DNA from 3 places in the Nocardia sp. CA-136227 genome. Region 2 is predicted to be linked to each of the others. Evidence: riboswitches for the same ligand, from Rfam matches in the RefSeq annotation. Region 2 holds a riboswitch; each other region holds the start of a gene.
The links. Region 2 has a riboswitch for S-adenosylmethionine ahead of ACQP06_RS33835 (rhodanese-like domain-containing protein). Riboswitches for the same ligand answer to the same signal wherever they lie in the genome.

Region 1 (4,612 bases), 100 kb from region 2:
CGATATTGGAGACGACGATGATGTACTCGTTCACCGAAGAGGCCGTGATCACCGGCGACCTGGACCGCATCTGGGCGGTCGCCACCGATGTCGACCGCTGGTCGGAATGGGACCCGCACGAGGAGAAGTCCCGTATCGACGGTGAGTTCGCGGCCGGGACCAAGGGCTGGGTGAAGCCGAAGGGCGCGCCGGCCGGGCCGTTCACTATCGTGGCCGTGGAGCCGGGACAGTCGTGGACCAGTGAGGCGGGCATCCCGTTCGGGAAGCTGCGCGGTCATCGCACCTACGTCCCGCTCGGCGACGGCCGGGTGCGGGTGGCCGAGCACGTCGAGGTGCACGGGCCGATGGGCCCGCTGTTCAAGCTCGTCTGGGAGAAGGGCATGCGCGCAGACATGCCGCTGACCTTCGCCGCATTGGAACAGGAGGCACGACGGCGTGGCTGAACCACGGGGACCGCTCATGAGTCCGGGCTTCTGGCTGCATCACGCCGCCCTGGAGTGGCGTGCGACGCTGGAACGCAATCTGCGTCCGCTCGGGCTCACGCCGACCCAGTTCAATCTGCTGGCCTCGGCGGGCTGGCTGGGCCGGTCGGGTGAGCTGCCGACCCAGCAGCAGGTGGCGGACATGTCGGGCGCGGATCGGATGATGGCGTCCAAGGTGATTCGCGGTCTGGAGGAGCGGGGGCTGCTGGCGCGACGGGCCGACCCCGCCGACGCCCGCGCGCTGCGGGTCGAGATCACGGCCGAGGGCAGGGAATTGGCGAGCCGGGCGGTGCGGATCGCCGTCGACACCGACGAGCAGCTCTTCGGCGGCGACGGCGATGTGCTGCGCGAGCAGCTGAAACCCATTGCCGCGCACCGGCTGCCCGGCTGACCGGAGGGACGCCCGGTCGGGTGTCGATCAGGCTTTGACCAGGATGGCCCGGGTGTAGAGCAGGCTGAACCCCTGCCGTTGCACGTTCTGCTGCGATTTCGATCCGGGCTGGGTGGTCACCACCGCGATATCGCAGCCCGCCGCGCTCGCCTCGGCCAGGCGTACCGACAACAGTGAGGATTGGACGCCGTGCCGCCGGTGGGCGGGATCGGTGGCCGCGCCGGTGAGCTGGGCGACGCCGCGGGCCAGCCGCAGGCTCGCGCCTCCGGCCACCCGGCCGTCACGCCGGGCCAGGAACCGCCGCACCCCGGCCGCGCCGGTGAGGTCGCGCATGGCGTTGGCGATGATCTCGGCGGGGAATTCCTCGTGCGAGGCGACGCCCTGGGGGTCGGGGTGGGCGAAGCCGTCCGCGACGACGTCGAGCCAGGTGTCGAATTCGTCGGAGCCGCTGGGCGTCACCTCGACGCCGGACGCGACGTCCGCGGTCAGCGCGGCGCCGAGTTCGCGGCCGAGCACGTTCTCGAACGACACCAGCCGGTACCCGCGTCCGGTGAGCAGTTCCCCGACGCCGGGGTCGCCGAGTTGGGAGACCTCGGCCTGCACGGGCGTCTTGCGGGCCGCGAACAGCCGCTCGATCTCGTCGAGTTCGGCCTCGTCGGGTATCCCCGCGAAGCCGAGCCCGGCGATCTTGTTCAGCGGCGACCCGTCCTCGGCGAAGGACGCGACCCCGCCCGCGAGGGGGATCACGAAGCCGGTGTCCGGTCCGAGCCGGGCCGCGCCGGCCGCGCTGCCCTTGGCGATCAGTTCGGTTTCGACGCCCTCGATGCGGGCGGCGAGGTCGGTTCCACAGAACAGCGTTCCCTGATCGCTCGGCATGGTCCGAGCTTAGGTGGCGGCCCTGCCGCGGGGCCTCCGATTTTCCGCGGCCCGTAGGGTTCGGGATGTGGCTGGTGACCTGGTGGTCGGATTCGACCTGGATATGACGCTGATCGATTCGCGGCCGGGGATCGCCGCGGTGTGGGACGCGGTGGCCGCCAGGACCGGGGTGGCGATCGATTCGGAGCTGGTGGTGTCGCGGCTGGGTCCGCCGCTGGCGCACGAGGCGGCGCAGTGGTTCCCGGAGCACGAGGTGCCGGGTGTGGTGGCCATGTACCGGGAGATGTACCCGGAGTTGGCGGTGCACGCGTCGGATCATCTGCCCGGTGTGGTGGACGCGCTGGCCGCGGTGCACGAGGCCGGGGGCCGGGTGCTGGTGATCACCGCGAAGAACGGGCCGCACGCGCAGCTGCATCTGGATCATCTGGGGCTGGCGGTCGACGAACTGGTCGGCGGGGCCTGGGCGGAGGAGAAGGGGGAGGTGCTGCTCGAGCGCGGCGCCTCGATCTATGTGGGTGATCATCTCGGTGACGTGCGCGCGGCCAAGGTGGCGGACGCGACCTCGGTGGCGGTGACGACCGGACCGTACGCGGCCGAGGAGTTGTCGGCGGCCGGCGCGGACGTGGTGCTGCGGGACCTGACCGAGTTCCCGGCCTGGCTGACCGCGCATCTGACATAGGGGTGAGCGGCGGCATCGGCGGGGGGCGATGCGGCCGCGGGGGCAATTCGCGGGGGTGACAGGGGATTTCCCGGCGGCGGGGCCGGGCGGCGTTTGGCATCAGGGTGATTCGAACGGTGTCGACCGCCGGTTGTCACGGCTACCTTTCTGGACACGGTCACGAGTATCAGCGTTTTTCGAGCCCCGGCTCGCTGATCGGCAACCCTCGCGTGGGCGGTGGGGTGCCCCGGGTGACGACCAGGCGTTGCCCGACCGGGTGGCGCAAGCGCCAGGACCGCGCATTCCTCTGTCGCGGTCGTGTCCCCCTGCCCGGCCGTGTGCCGGTGCGCGAATGTAGAGGTAGCAATGAGCAGGATCTTGTCCCGGTCGCGTGGTTTCCGGGTGGCGGTGGGTGTCGGGGCGGCGGCGTTGGTCGCGAGTCTGGCGGCGGCCTGCGGTAGCGAATCGTCCGGAAGCAGTTCGGACACCGTGTATTTCGGGGTGTCGGGGCCGAAGACGGGCAATTCCGCCGAGTACGGGCGGCTCTGGCAGCAGGGGTTCGACCTGGCGCTCGACGAGATCAATGCCGCGGGCGGGATCAATGGCAAGAAGGTGGCGCTGAAGTGGGAGGATTCGCAGTCGGATCCGAAGCAGACGGTGCCGATCGCGACCAAGTTCGTGGGTGATCAGTCGATCATCGCGGAGCTGGGCGACTTCTCGTCGCCCGCGTCGATCGCGGCGTCGCCGGTGTACAACCGGGGCAAGCTGGTGCAGTACGGGTTCACCAACTCCGCGGTGGATTTCACCAAGGCGGGGGACTATTCGTGGAGTCCGTCCATCACGTTGGACGTGTACCAGGAGCGCAATGCCGAGTGGGTGCGCTCCAAGGCGAAGAAGGTCTCGGTCGTCTACCTCGAAACCGACTGGGGTAAGCAGGCTTTCAAGTACTTCGAGCAGTTCGCCAAGGAGAAGGGCATCGAGATCGCCTATTCCTCGGCGATCCTGCCGGATTCGCAGGACTTCCGGCCGGTCTTGATCAAGGGCCGGGACGCCAACCCGGAGGCCTTCGTGCACCTGGGGTACGGACCGGACGGTGCGCTGGTGGTCAAGCAGCTGCGGGATGTCGGATTCACCGGGCAGTTCTTCGGCGGGCAGAACACGCCGCAGTTCATCGAGCTGGCGGGCGCCGCGGCCGAGGGCGACATCGTGAACGGTGTGTTCACGCCGTCGGATCCGAGCCCGAAGGTGCAGAACTTCGTCACCAAGTTCCGGGCCAAGTTCAATACCGACCCGGGCGATTTCAATGTGTACGCCTATGACGCGCTGAACGCGGTGGTGAAGGCCGCCAAGGCGGGCGGCGCGACCCGGGAGGGCGTGCTGAAGGGGCTGCGCGAGGTCAAGGACTTCGACGGAATCGGCTTGGGCACCTTCGCCTTCGATCAGCAGACGCGCCGTCCCAGCGGGGTGAAGCCGATCGAGCTGATTCTGCAGAACGGCAAGTTCGTACCGGTCGGAAGCAAGAAGTAGATGTTCGACACGCTCATCGCGGGTCTGGTCCACGGCAATGCGTACGCGCTGATCGCCGTGGGCATCACCCTGATCTTCGGGGTCAGCAATGTCATCAATTTCGCGCACGGCGCGATCTTCGCGTTCGGTTCGGTGCTGGGCTGGTGGCTGATCGCCCAGCACGGGGTGCCGTGGTGGGCCGCGCTGGTCGTGGTGGTGGCGGTGACGGCGCTGGTCGGTGTGGCCATCGACGTGCTGGCGGTGCGGCCGCTGCGCCGGGCCCCGGCCATCGCGGCGCTGCTGGCGACGGTGGCGGTGGGGCTCATCATCGAGAACGTGGTGGCCCTGGTGTTCGGGCCGGACACCCGGCCGTTCCCGCAGGTGTTGTCCACCAACAACTTCCAGGTGGGCGGGGTACGGTTCGGCACCTCGGACGTGGCCATGTTCGCCATCACCCTGCTGGTGATGGGCGGGCTGTGGGCGTTCCTGCGGTTCAGCCGGCACGGGCTGGCGATCCGCGCGACCGCGCAGGATCCGGATGCCGCCGCGCAGATGGGCATCGGGGTCGGGCGGGTGCAGTCGCTGGCCTTCGCCATCGCCTCCGGGCTGGGCGGGCTGGCCGGCATCTTCGTCGGCCTCTACAACTCGAACATCTCGCCCACCAGCGGCGGCGTGGTCGGCATGACCGGCTTCGTGGCG
Region 2 (4,612 bases):
TGGCCACCCGCCCGAAGCCGGAGGCCTTCACCTTGGCTCCCCGATCGACCAGGTTGAGCAGGTACGGCAGGCAGTCGTCGGACATGCCCAGGTGGTCGATGGACAGCTTGGGCAGCTTGGTGATGACCGGTTCCAGCGAGCCCAGCATGGACCCGTCGATGTAGAGCTCGACGTGCCACCCGGCCAGTTCGTAGGCGCGCAGGGCCAGCATGGTGAGCCCGACGATGTCGCCGCCCGCCCGCTTGAGGTTGAACCGGATGGCCCGCACCCCGGCCTTGCTCAGCGCGAGGATCTCGGCGTCGCTCGCGTCGACGTGCAGATTGGTGACGCCGACCCAGCCCTCGCCGAGTTCGGCGAGGGCGGCCAGCAGATAGCTCTGATCGGTGCCCTGGAAGGACCCGCTGACCACCGCGCCACCGTCGATATCGAAGCGGGACATGCGCTTGCGATAGTCGGCGATGGTGTACGGGTCGGGCAGGTAGCCCTCGTTCTCGACCAGCGGGAACCGCGGATCGAAGATGTGGAGATGGGCATCGAACACGTGATCAGCATGCCTCAGAACGGTGACAAGTGTGGACAACCTTGTCCGGCAGGCGGATTCACGCTGGTCAGGACGTCGGGTCGATAACCGCTCAGGAGGCCTTGTCGGGCTCGGAGGCGGCCAGCATCTCGTCGCGCTCGACGACCTTGACCCGCTCGCGGCCCTGCGGCTCGCCGAGGGCGCGCTCGTGCGCGTCCAGGCGGTACCAGCCGGCCCAGGTGGTGAACGGGATGCCCTTGCCCTCGAGGAACTCGGTGACGGCCTCGAGCTCCGGCTTGGCGGCCGGGGCGAAGTCGGCGGCGTCGTCGAGCAGGCAGGCGATGGTCTCGTTGGCGTCGCCCTTGGTGTGGCCGATGAGGCCGACCGGGCCGCGCTTGATCCAGCCGGTGACGTAGGTAGCGGGCATGTAGCGAGCCGCGCCGTCGGCGTTCTCGTCGACGATCACGCGACCGGCCTCGTTGGGCACGGTGCCGGCCTGGTCGTCGAAGGGCAGGGCCGGGATGTTCTGCGACAGGTAGCCCACCGCGCGGTACACGGCCTGGATGTCCCAGTCCTTGAATTCGCCGGTGCCCTTGCAGTTTCCGGTGCCGTCGAGCTGGGTGCGCTCGGTGCGCAGGCCCACGACCTTGCCGTCCTCGCCCAGGATCTCCGAGGGGTTCTCGAAGAAGTGCAGGAACAGCTTGTGCGGGCGGTCGCCGACGTCGCGGATGGCCCACTGCTCGAGGGTGTTGCAGATCATGTCGACCTGCTTGGAGTGCCGGCGCGCGGCCTCGGAGCCCTCGTCGTAGTCGATGTCCTCGGGGTCGACGATGACCTCGATGGTCGGCGAGTGGTCGAGCTCGCGCAGCTCGAGCGGGGTGAACTTGGCCTGCGCGGGACCGCGGCGGCCGAACACGTGCACCTCGAGCGCCTTGTTGGCCTGGAGGCCCTCGTAGACGTTCGGCGGGATCTCGGTCGGCAGCAGCTCGTCGCCGGTCTTGGCGAGCACGCGCGCCACGTCGAGGGCGACGTTGCCGACGCCGAGGACGGCGACCTTCTCCGCCTCCAGCGGCCAGGTGCGGGCGACGTCGGGGTGGCCGTCGTACCAGGACACGAAGTCCGCGGCGCCGTAGGAGCCGTCCAGGTCGATGCCCGGGACGCCCAGCGCGCGGTCGGCGTTGGCGCCGGTGGAGAAGATGACCGCGTCGTAGAACTGCTGCAGGTCCTCGAGGGTGATGTCGACGCCGTAGTCGATATTGCCCAGCAGGCGGACCTGCGGCTTGTCGAGCACCTTGTGCAGCGCGGTGATGATGCCCTTGATGCGCGGGTGGTCCGGCGCCACGCCGTAGCGGATCAGGCCGAAGGGCGCGGGCATGCGCTCGTAGAGATCGATGCTCACGTCCGCGTCGGACTTCATCAACGCGTCGGCGGCGTAGATGCCGGCCGGTCCTGCGCCCACGATCGCAATGCGTAGCGGGCGGGTCGCTGCACTCTGTTCGGTCATTCTTCCGCGCACCCTTTGGGTCGAAACTAACTTGCCGTCAAAACTCAGCCGTCGCTCTTAGCTTAGGCTAAGTTGACGCTCTGGCCTCGGCGGCCTCCGTTGGCCCCCGACGCTGCAGCGTTGCTGCGTAGTCTTGCTATTCCCGCGCTGGGGCGGGAAATTCTGCTGATTCTATCGATGGCACGCGGCGGCCCGCACAAGGGGACCAGGCATGATCTACCCATGAGCGACGCCGAGGAGACCCCGATCCGGATCGACCAGAACGAGACCCGCAGCATGTGGCCGTTCCTGGTGGCGGCGGGAATCATCGCGGTGGTGATCCTGGGAATCGTGATCGCGTCGGTCGTGTCGCCGGTTGAGAAGAATGTCACAGATTCCGATCGGCTCTCGCTGGCGGCGACCAAGTTCGTGATGGCCCGCAACGACTCCGGGAAGTACGACCCGGTGCTGTCCTGCAAGGGATTCGACGAGAACGCCTCGCCGCTGAAGGCGGCCACCGCGACCGGCGGCTCGATCGCCTTCGACAAGCTGACCGACGCGTCCGTCACGGGCGACCAGGCCACCGCGCAGGTCACGTTCACCGTCGCCGGGGCGCCGACGACGTCGACGTGGCACTTCGCCAAGGAGAATTCCCGCTGGTTGGTCTGTAATTCGTGACAACGGCCGAATACCTCACTGGGGTTTGACAGTGGGGACGGTTCTTCGGCAATCTCAATCCCAGGTCATGAGTACCAGCGCCAAGCCCCGGCTGGCTGGTCGGCAACCCTCCTCCGCGGTGGGGTGCTCCGGGTGACGACCTGGCCTCGCATCGGACAGCGGTGCGGCAAGTGCGGATTCTCAGGAGGTACAAGTGAGCTACGCAGGTGACATCACGCCCAAGCAGGCGTGGGAGTTGTTGCGCGACAACCCCGATGCGGTCCTGGTGGACGTGCGTACCGAGGCCGAGTGGCGGTTCGTCGGCGTGCCCGACACCGGCGGCATCGGCCGTCCGACCGCGCTGATCGAGTGGGTCGACGTCACCGGTACCCCCAATGCCCGGTTCACCGACCTGCTGAAGCAGTCGCTGGCCCACCGGACCCCGGACTCGGACGCGCCCGTCATCTTCATCTGTCGCTCCGGCCAGCGTTCGATCGGCGCGGCCACCGCCGCCACCACACTCGGCATCACCCCCTCGTTCAATGTGGTCGACGGCTTCGAGGGTGCGCTCGACGGCCAAGGCCACCGCGGCAGCACCGGCTGGCGCGCCGACGGACTTCCGTGGAGGCAGTCATGATCACCGGCGGCTCTTTCGAGAAACCGCTCCCCGAGGGCGTCGGCCCCGCCACCCAGGCGGTCCGCGGCGGCACCCGGCGTTCCGGCTTCGACGAGACCTCCGAGGCGCTGTTCCTCAATTCGGGTTTCGTCTACGAGAGCGCCGAGGCGGCCGAGGCCTCCTTCACCGGCGATATCGAGCACTTCGTGTACTCGCGCTACGGCAACCCGACGGTCGCGATGTTCGAGGAGCGGCTGCGCCTGATCGACGGCGCGGAAGCCTGTTTCGCGACCGCGTCGGGCATGTCGGCGGTGTTCACCGCGCTGGGCGCGCTGCTGTCCGCCGGTGACCGGCTGGTCGCGGCGCGCAGCCTGTTCGGCTCCTGCTTCGTGGTGGCCAACGAGATCCTGCCGCGCTGGGGCGTGGAGACGGTGTTCGTCGACGGCGAGGACCTGAACCAGTGGGAGCAGGCGCTGTCCGTCCCCACCCAGGCCGTCTTCTTCGAGACCCCCTCGAACCCGATGCAGACCCTCACCGATGTGCGCGCGGTCTCGGATCTGGCGCACGCGGCGGGCGCGAAGGTGGTGCTGGACAACGTCTTCGCCACCCCGCTGCTGCAGCGCGGCTTCGATCTCGGCGCGGACATCACCGTCTACTCGGGCACCAAGCACATCGACGGCCAGGGCCGGGTGCTCGGCGGCGCGATCCTGGGTCCGCGGGAGTACATCGACGGCCCGGTGAAGAACCTGATGCGCCACACCGGTCCGGCGCTGAGCCCGTTCAATGCCTGGACCCTGCTCAAGGGTCTGGAGACGATGCCGCTGCGCCTGCGCCAGTCGGTGGACTCGGCGTTGAAGATCGCCCAGTTCCTGGAGTCGCATCCGGCGGTGGCGTGGGTGAAGTACCCGTTCCTGTCCTCGCATCCGCAGTTCGAGCTGGCCAAGCGCCAGATGTCGGGCGGCGGCACGGTGATCACCTTCGAGCTGAAGGCCGGCGACAACGAGGCCAAGAAGCGCGCGTTCGAGGTGCTGAACCGGCTGCGGATCATCGACATCTCCAACAACCTCGGTGACGCGAAGACGCTGATCACCCACCCGGCCACCACCACCCACCGGGCGATGGGGCCGGAAGGCCGTGCGGCCGTGGGCATTACCGATGGCGTGCTGCGCGTCTCCATCGGTCTGGAGGACGTGGAGGATCTGCTCAACGATCTGGATCACGCGTTGAGCTGAGCCGACGAGTAGTCGACAGGGCCGGAACCCATGGGGTTCCGGCCCTTCGTCGTTCATGAACCCGAATGATCTTGACAGCATGCTGTCAAAAATGACAGCATGCT
Region 3 (4,612 bases), 820 kb from region 2:
ACAGGCCGGCACCGGCGTGACCAGCGTTCACGACCTGCTCGAAGCACTGGTCATCCCCATGCTCGAACTGGGGGACCGGCACGGGATCCACCATTACGCGCGCTTCCTCGAACAAATCCACACCCATCGAGCCGTCACCGATGCCGCGAATCTGGCCTCCGCCCAGCGCACCTCGGTCCGCGTGATCATGCAGCAGCTCGATCGGGAACTTGCCGACCTGCCGAAACGCTTGCGGCTGCGGCGGTTGCGCGCGCTGCCGACCGTGCTGTTCGCGCTGCTCGCCGATCACGAACGCGCGGTCGAGGCGGGCAAGGTCGCCGCGGGGGATGTGGATGCCTGGGGAGAAATCGTGGACATGCTCGCGGGCGCGCTCACCGCCCCGGTCGTGGAACGCGCCCCGATCCGCTGAGGCCGCAACACAATCGGATGTGACCCAGCGCGACCGGGGTGCGAAGTTCGGCGCGACCTGGCAGGTGGGCGGCGGCCCGGCTACCGTTGATTCTCGTGGACACCACGGCAGCAGTACCGACGGCGGGAGCCGAACCAGGGCCGACGCGCCCGCGACGGCTCGGCGTCGGACTCCCGCTGCTGAGCGGCGCGGCCGTCGCCGGCGGCCTGGCGCTGCTGCACTTCCGGGACCCGCACGTGCAGGGGGCCTACGGGTTCTGCCCGTTCTACGAACTGACCGGGTACTGGTGTCCCGGCTGCGGCGGCCTGCGCGGCCTGCACAATCTGACCGATGGCCGGTTCCTCGACGCCATCCACAGCAATGTGCTGCTGTTGCCGTTGACGCTCGGCTTCCTCGCCTGGTGGGGCACCTGGCTGGTGCGCGCCTGGCGGGGCCGGGCGACGCCGCCGCGACTACCGCGGATTCTGCCCAGGTCGGCGATGTGGATCGCGGTGGCCTTCCTCGTCGTGTTCACGGTCGTCCGGAACACGCCGTGGGGTACGTGGATCGCACCCGTCTAGGCGGAGGATGCTCTTGCTATGAGCGAATCGCTGAAGGAGCGGGTTCGGAACAAGCTGATCCGCCAGCTCGACGAGGACGGACCGCCCGATCCGGAGCGGCAGGACACCCGGCAGGTATCGGTCCAGAACGATCTGGACCTGCTCGAAGCCGTCAGCGAGGACGACCCTTTCGTCGAGGAGCTCGCGGCTCGCTACATGGTGCCCTGACCCGCTCCGCGCGACTCAGAATCCGCAGGGTGCTCCGCCGTCCGCGGAACCGCCGAAGGGCCGGGTTTCCGGGACTGGGTTCCAGTGGCCGTCGGTGCGGGCGTAATCCCAGCTCGGACCGTGCTCGACCAGGGTGGCGACGGCGTCGATGAGGCGGTCCACGTCGGCGGCGGTGGTGCCGAGTCCGATGCTGGCGCGCAGCGCCGCGTCCACCCCGAGCCGCGACAGCAGCGGGTGCGCGCAGAACCGTCCGTCGCGCACACCGATCCCGTGTTCGGCGGAGAGGTACGCGGCCACCTGGCCGGGCTCGAAGCCGTCGACCGTGAACGCGACGATGCCGACGGCGTCGGTGCTGTCGCGCCACACGCGCAGGAAGTTCACGCCCGGAACGGTTTTCAGCCCGTAGCGCAGCCGGTGGGTGAGGTACTGCTCGTGCTCGACGACGGTGGTCTCGTCCAGGTCTGCGAGCGCGTCGCAGGCGGCGGCCAGGGCGGCCACCCCGAGCACGTTCGGGGAACCGGCCTCGTGGCGCTGCGGCGCGGGCGCCCACTCCACGCTGTCGGCGGTGACCGAGCGCACCGCGCCGCCGCCCGCCAGGTACGGCTCGGCGGCGTCGAGCCAGTCCCGGCGGCCGACCAGGACGCCGGCGCCGAACGGCGCGTACGCCTTGTGCCCGGAGAAGGCCAGGTAGTCGATGCCGGTGGTGCGCAGGTCGATCCGTCGGTGCGGGGCCAGCTGGGCGGCGTCGACCAGGATGCGGGTGCCGCACTGGTGCGCGATCCAGGCCAGCCGTTCCAGCGGCAGCAGTTCGCCGGTCACATTGGAAGCGCCGGTAACCGCCAGCAGCGCAGCGGGTTTCGAGCACAGTTCGGCGACCAGTCGCTGGATGGTCTCCTCGATGGTGTCGGCGACCGGCACCACGCGGCGGCCGTGCCGGGTCCAGGGCAGGAAGTTGGCGTGGTGTTCGACATCCAGCACCACGGTGTCGCCGGGCACGCACGCGGCCAGCAGGTTCAGCGAGTCGGTGGTGTTGCGGGTGAAGACCACCACCTGGTCGTCGGCGGCGTCGAGGAAGCGGGCGACGGAGCCGCGGGCCGATTCGTAGCAGTCGGTGGAGACGCGGGAGGCGTATCCGGCGCCGCGGTGCACGCTGGCGTAGAACGGCAGCAGGTCGGCGACCCGGTCGGTGACCTGCCGCAACGCGGGCGCGCTGGCGGCGTAGTCGAAGTTGGCGTAGCCCGTGGTCCCGCCCTGGACCAGCGGAACCCGGAGGTCACAGCCGGACACGGTGGCGAGGGGAGCACAGGTCTGGTCGGCGAAAGCGGTCATCACAAATCCCATCGGATTCAGGGGACACGCGATCGGAAAACAGGAATCGATCGTGAGTCCGCGCTTGCCGCGCCCGGTCGGGCGACGGCCCGGTCGTCACCCGGAGCACCCCGCCGCGGTGGAGGGTTGCCGACCAGCTAGCCGGGGCTTAGCGCTGGTACTCATGACCTGAGTGCGAGATTGGCAGACGCGTCGCGGGCTTGTCAACCCTGCCCGGCCCGGCCTGCCGGGTCAGATCTTCACGGCGGAGACGCAGCGTTCGAGGCCGGGGACCGTTCGCCGCCGCGGACCGCACACGACCTCCAGGCCCGCTGAGAACCTGTGACCAACGGCACCGGCGAATCGGAAAAATCATCCGAAAGTTGGAGTGGGTGGGCCGCAAAGTTCGAATCGCGCGATCGTTGCTGGGGCGTAGTGTCGATGAGGAAGTTAGGGTAGCCAAAGTGGTGCCCCCGGAGTTGACCACGAGGAGCCCGACCATGTTGGACACGGACACCGCCGCCGCCCCGTTCTCGACGCTCATTCGCACCGCGACCGAGCAGCAGCACAACGAGGCCGAGCACTCCACGTTCATGCGTGACCTGCTCACCGGCCAGCTCGGCGTCGAGGCCTTCCTCCGCTACACCGGCCAGCTCTGGTTCGTCTACGAGGCCCTCGAAAAGCATTCCGCCACACTGGCATCCGACTCCGTCGCGGGCCCGTTCGTGAAGCCGGAACTGGCGCGCCTGGCCGCGCTCGAGACCGACCTGGCCCACCTGGGCGGCGCGAACTGGCGCGACGAGCTGCAGCCGCTGCCGGCCACCGCCGCCTACGCCGCCCGCATCGAAGAGTGCGCGCAGGAGTGGCCGGCCGGGTACGTCGTCCACCACTACACCCGCTACCTGGGTGATCTCTCCGGCGGCCAGGTCATCCGCGGCACCGCCGAGAAGCTGTGGGACCTGCCCAAGAAGGGCGACGGCGTGCGCTTCTACGTCTTCGACGAGATCACCAATCCGGCCGCGTTCAAGCGCGAGTACCGCGAGGCCCTGGACCAGCTTCCCCTCGAAGGTCCCGAAGTCGATCGCGTGCTCGACGAGGCGCGACTGGCGTTCACGATGAACACCGATCTGTTCCGTGAACTCGGTGCGGAGTTCGGCGCGCGGAACTAGAACACCGTCACCAGAGGCCGTCGCGCTCCGTCCACCAGGCGGGGGCGGCGGCCTTCGCCGTGCTCGGGGACGCACCGTTGGCCCTGCTCGTCGGGGGCAGGGTCAGCGATATCACCCTTGCGTCGCGTCGCCGCGATGGGTTGCCATGGAGGGCATGAGTCTTCCGCTGCTGTTGAGTTTCGCGGGGTTGTGCGTGCTGCTGGCGCTCACACCGGGTCCCGATACCTTTCTGGTGCTGCGATTCTCGATGGCCGGACCGCGACCCGGGATCGCGGCGGCGGTGGGCTCGGCGTTCGGCGGGATCGTCTGGGCGACGGTGGTGGCGGCCGGAGTGGCGGCGCTGCTGGAACAGTCGGCGACCGCGTATCGCACGCTGAAGGTGATCGGCGGAATCTACCTGCTGTACCTGGGGATTCGGGCGCTGGTCGAGCATCGGCGCGCACGGAACGCGGAGGCCGAGCCGGAGGTGACGGTCGCGCAGGGCACGCCGGCGTCGATGCGCTCGGCGTTCGCTGCCGGATTGCTGTCCTGTGTTTTCAACCCGAAGGTGGGGTTGTTCTACCTCGCGGTGCTGCCGCAGTTCCTGACCGAGGTGACCTTCCTGAACACGCTCACCCTCGGCGCCATCGAATCCAGCATCGCGGCGATCGAGATGATCCTGCTCGCGGTGGCCGCCGCCCGCGCGGTCACGCTGTTGAAGCGGCCGCGGATCCGGGCCCGGCTGGAACAGGCGAGCGCGGCCATCCTGGCGGCGCTGGGTATCGGCACCGCGGCCTCGGCGGCCTGAGGTCAGTCGGCGATCTCGGCGCGGTGATAGGCGCCGTTGTAGTACACCAGCGGGCCGGCCGCGGGCGAGCTCTCGGTGTTGTCGTGCACCTGCGTGACCAGTCCGATCACCAGCGTGTGATCGCCGACGGGGATCAGCTGGTGCACGGTCGCGCGCACCCAGATCGGGGTGC

Region 1: linked by a shared signal. The riboswitch ahead of ACQP06_RS33365 (ABC transporter substrate-binding protein) and the one ahead of ACQP06_RS33835 (rhodanese-like domain-containing protein) in region 2 are both predicted to bind S-adenosylmethionine.
Region 3: linked by a shared signal. The riboswitch ahead of ACQP06_RS02105 (aminotransferase class V-fold PLP-dependent enzyme) and the one ahead of ACQP06_RS33835 (rhodanese-like domain-containing protein) in region 2 are both predicted to bind S-adenosylmethionine.

The regions. Positions count from the first base shown of each region.
Region 1 is NZ_CP192081.1:7,202,855-7,207,466, reverse strand. It holds gene ACQP06_RS33385 (SRPBCC family protein) at 18-443, shown strand; gene ACQP06_RS33380 (MarR family winged helix-turn-helix transcriptional regulator) at 436-873, shown strand; gene ACQP06_RS33375 (GNAT family N-acetyltransferase) at 901-1,728, opposite strand; gene ACQP06_RS33370 (HAD family hydrolase) at 1,817-2,428, shown strand; SAM riboswitch class IV at 2,584-2,702, shown strand; gene ACQP06_RS33365 (ABC transporter substrate-binding protein) at 2,774-3,934, shown strand; gene ACQP06_RS33360 (ABC transporter permease) at 3,935-4,612, shown strand, end outside.
Region 2 is NZ_CP192081.1:7,303,633-7,308,244, reverse strand. It holds gene ACQP06_RS33850 (amidohydrolase family protein) at 1-541, opposite strand, end outside; gene ACQP06_RS33845 (FAD-dependent oxidoreductase) at 633-2,024, opposite strand; gene ACQP06_RS33840 (Rv0361 family membrane protein) at 2,247-2,681, shown strand; SAM riboswitch class IV at 2,745-2,860, shown strand; gene ACQP06_RS33835 (rhodanese-like domain-containing protein) at 2,875-3,297, shown strand; gene ACQP06_RS33830 (O-succinylhomoserine sulfhydrylase) at 3,294-4,508, shown strand.
Region 3 is NZ_CP192081.1:455,557-460,168, forward strand. It holds gene ACQP06_RS02090 (TetR family transcriptional regulator) at 1-409, shown strand, start outside; gene ACQP06_RS02095 (DUF2752 domain-containing protein) at 505-969, shown strand; gene ACQP06_RS02100 (hypothetical protein) at 988-1,176, shown strand; gene ACQP06_RS02105 (aminotransferase class V-fold PLP-dependent enzyme) at 1,192-2,505, opposite strand; SAM riboswitch class IV at 2,561-2,674, opposite strand; gene ACQP06_RS02110 (heme oxygenase (biliverdin-producing)) at 2,985-3,653, shown strand; gene ACQP06_RS02115 (LysE family translocator) at 3,808-4,440, shown strand; gene ACQP06_RS02120 (flavin reductase family protein) at 4,443-4,612, opposite strand, start outside.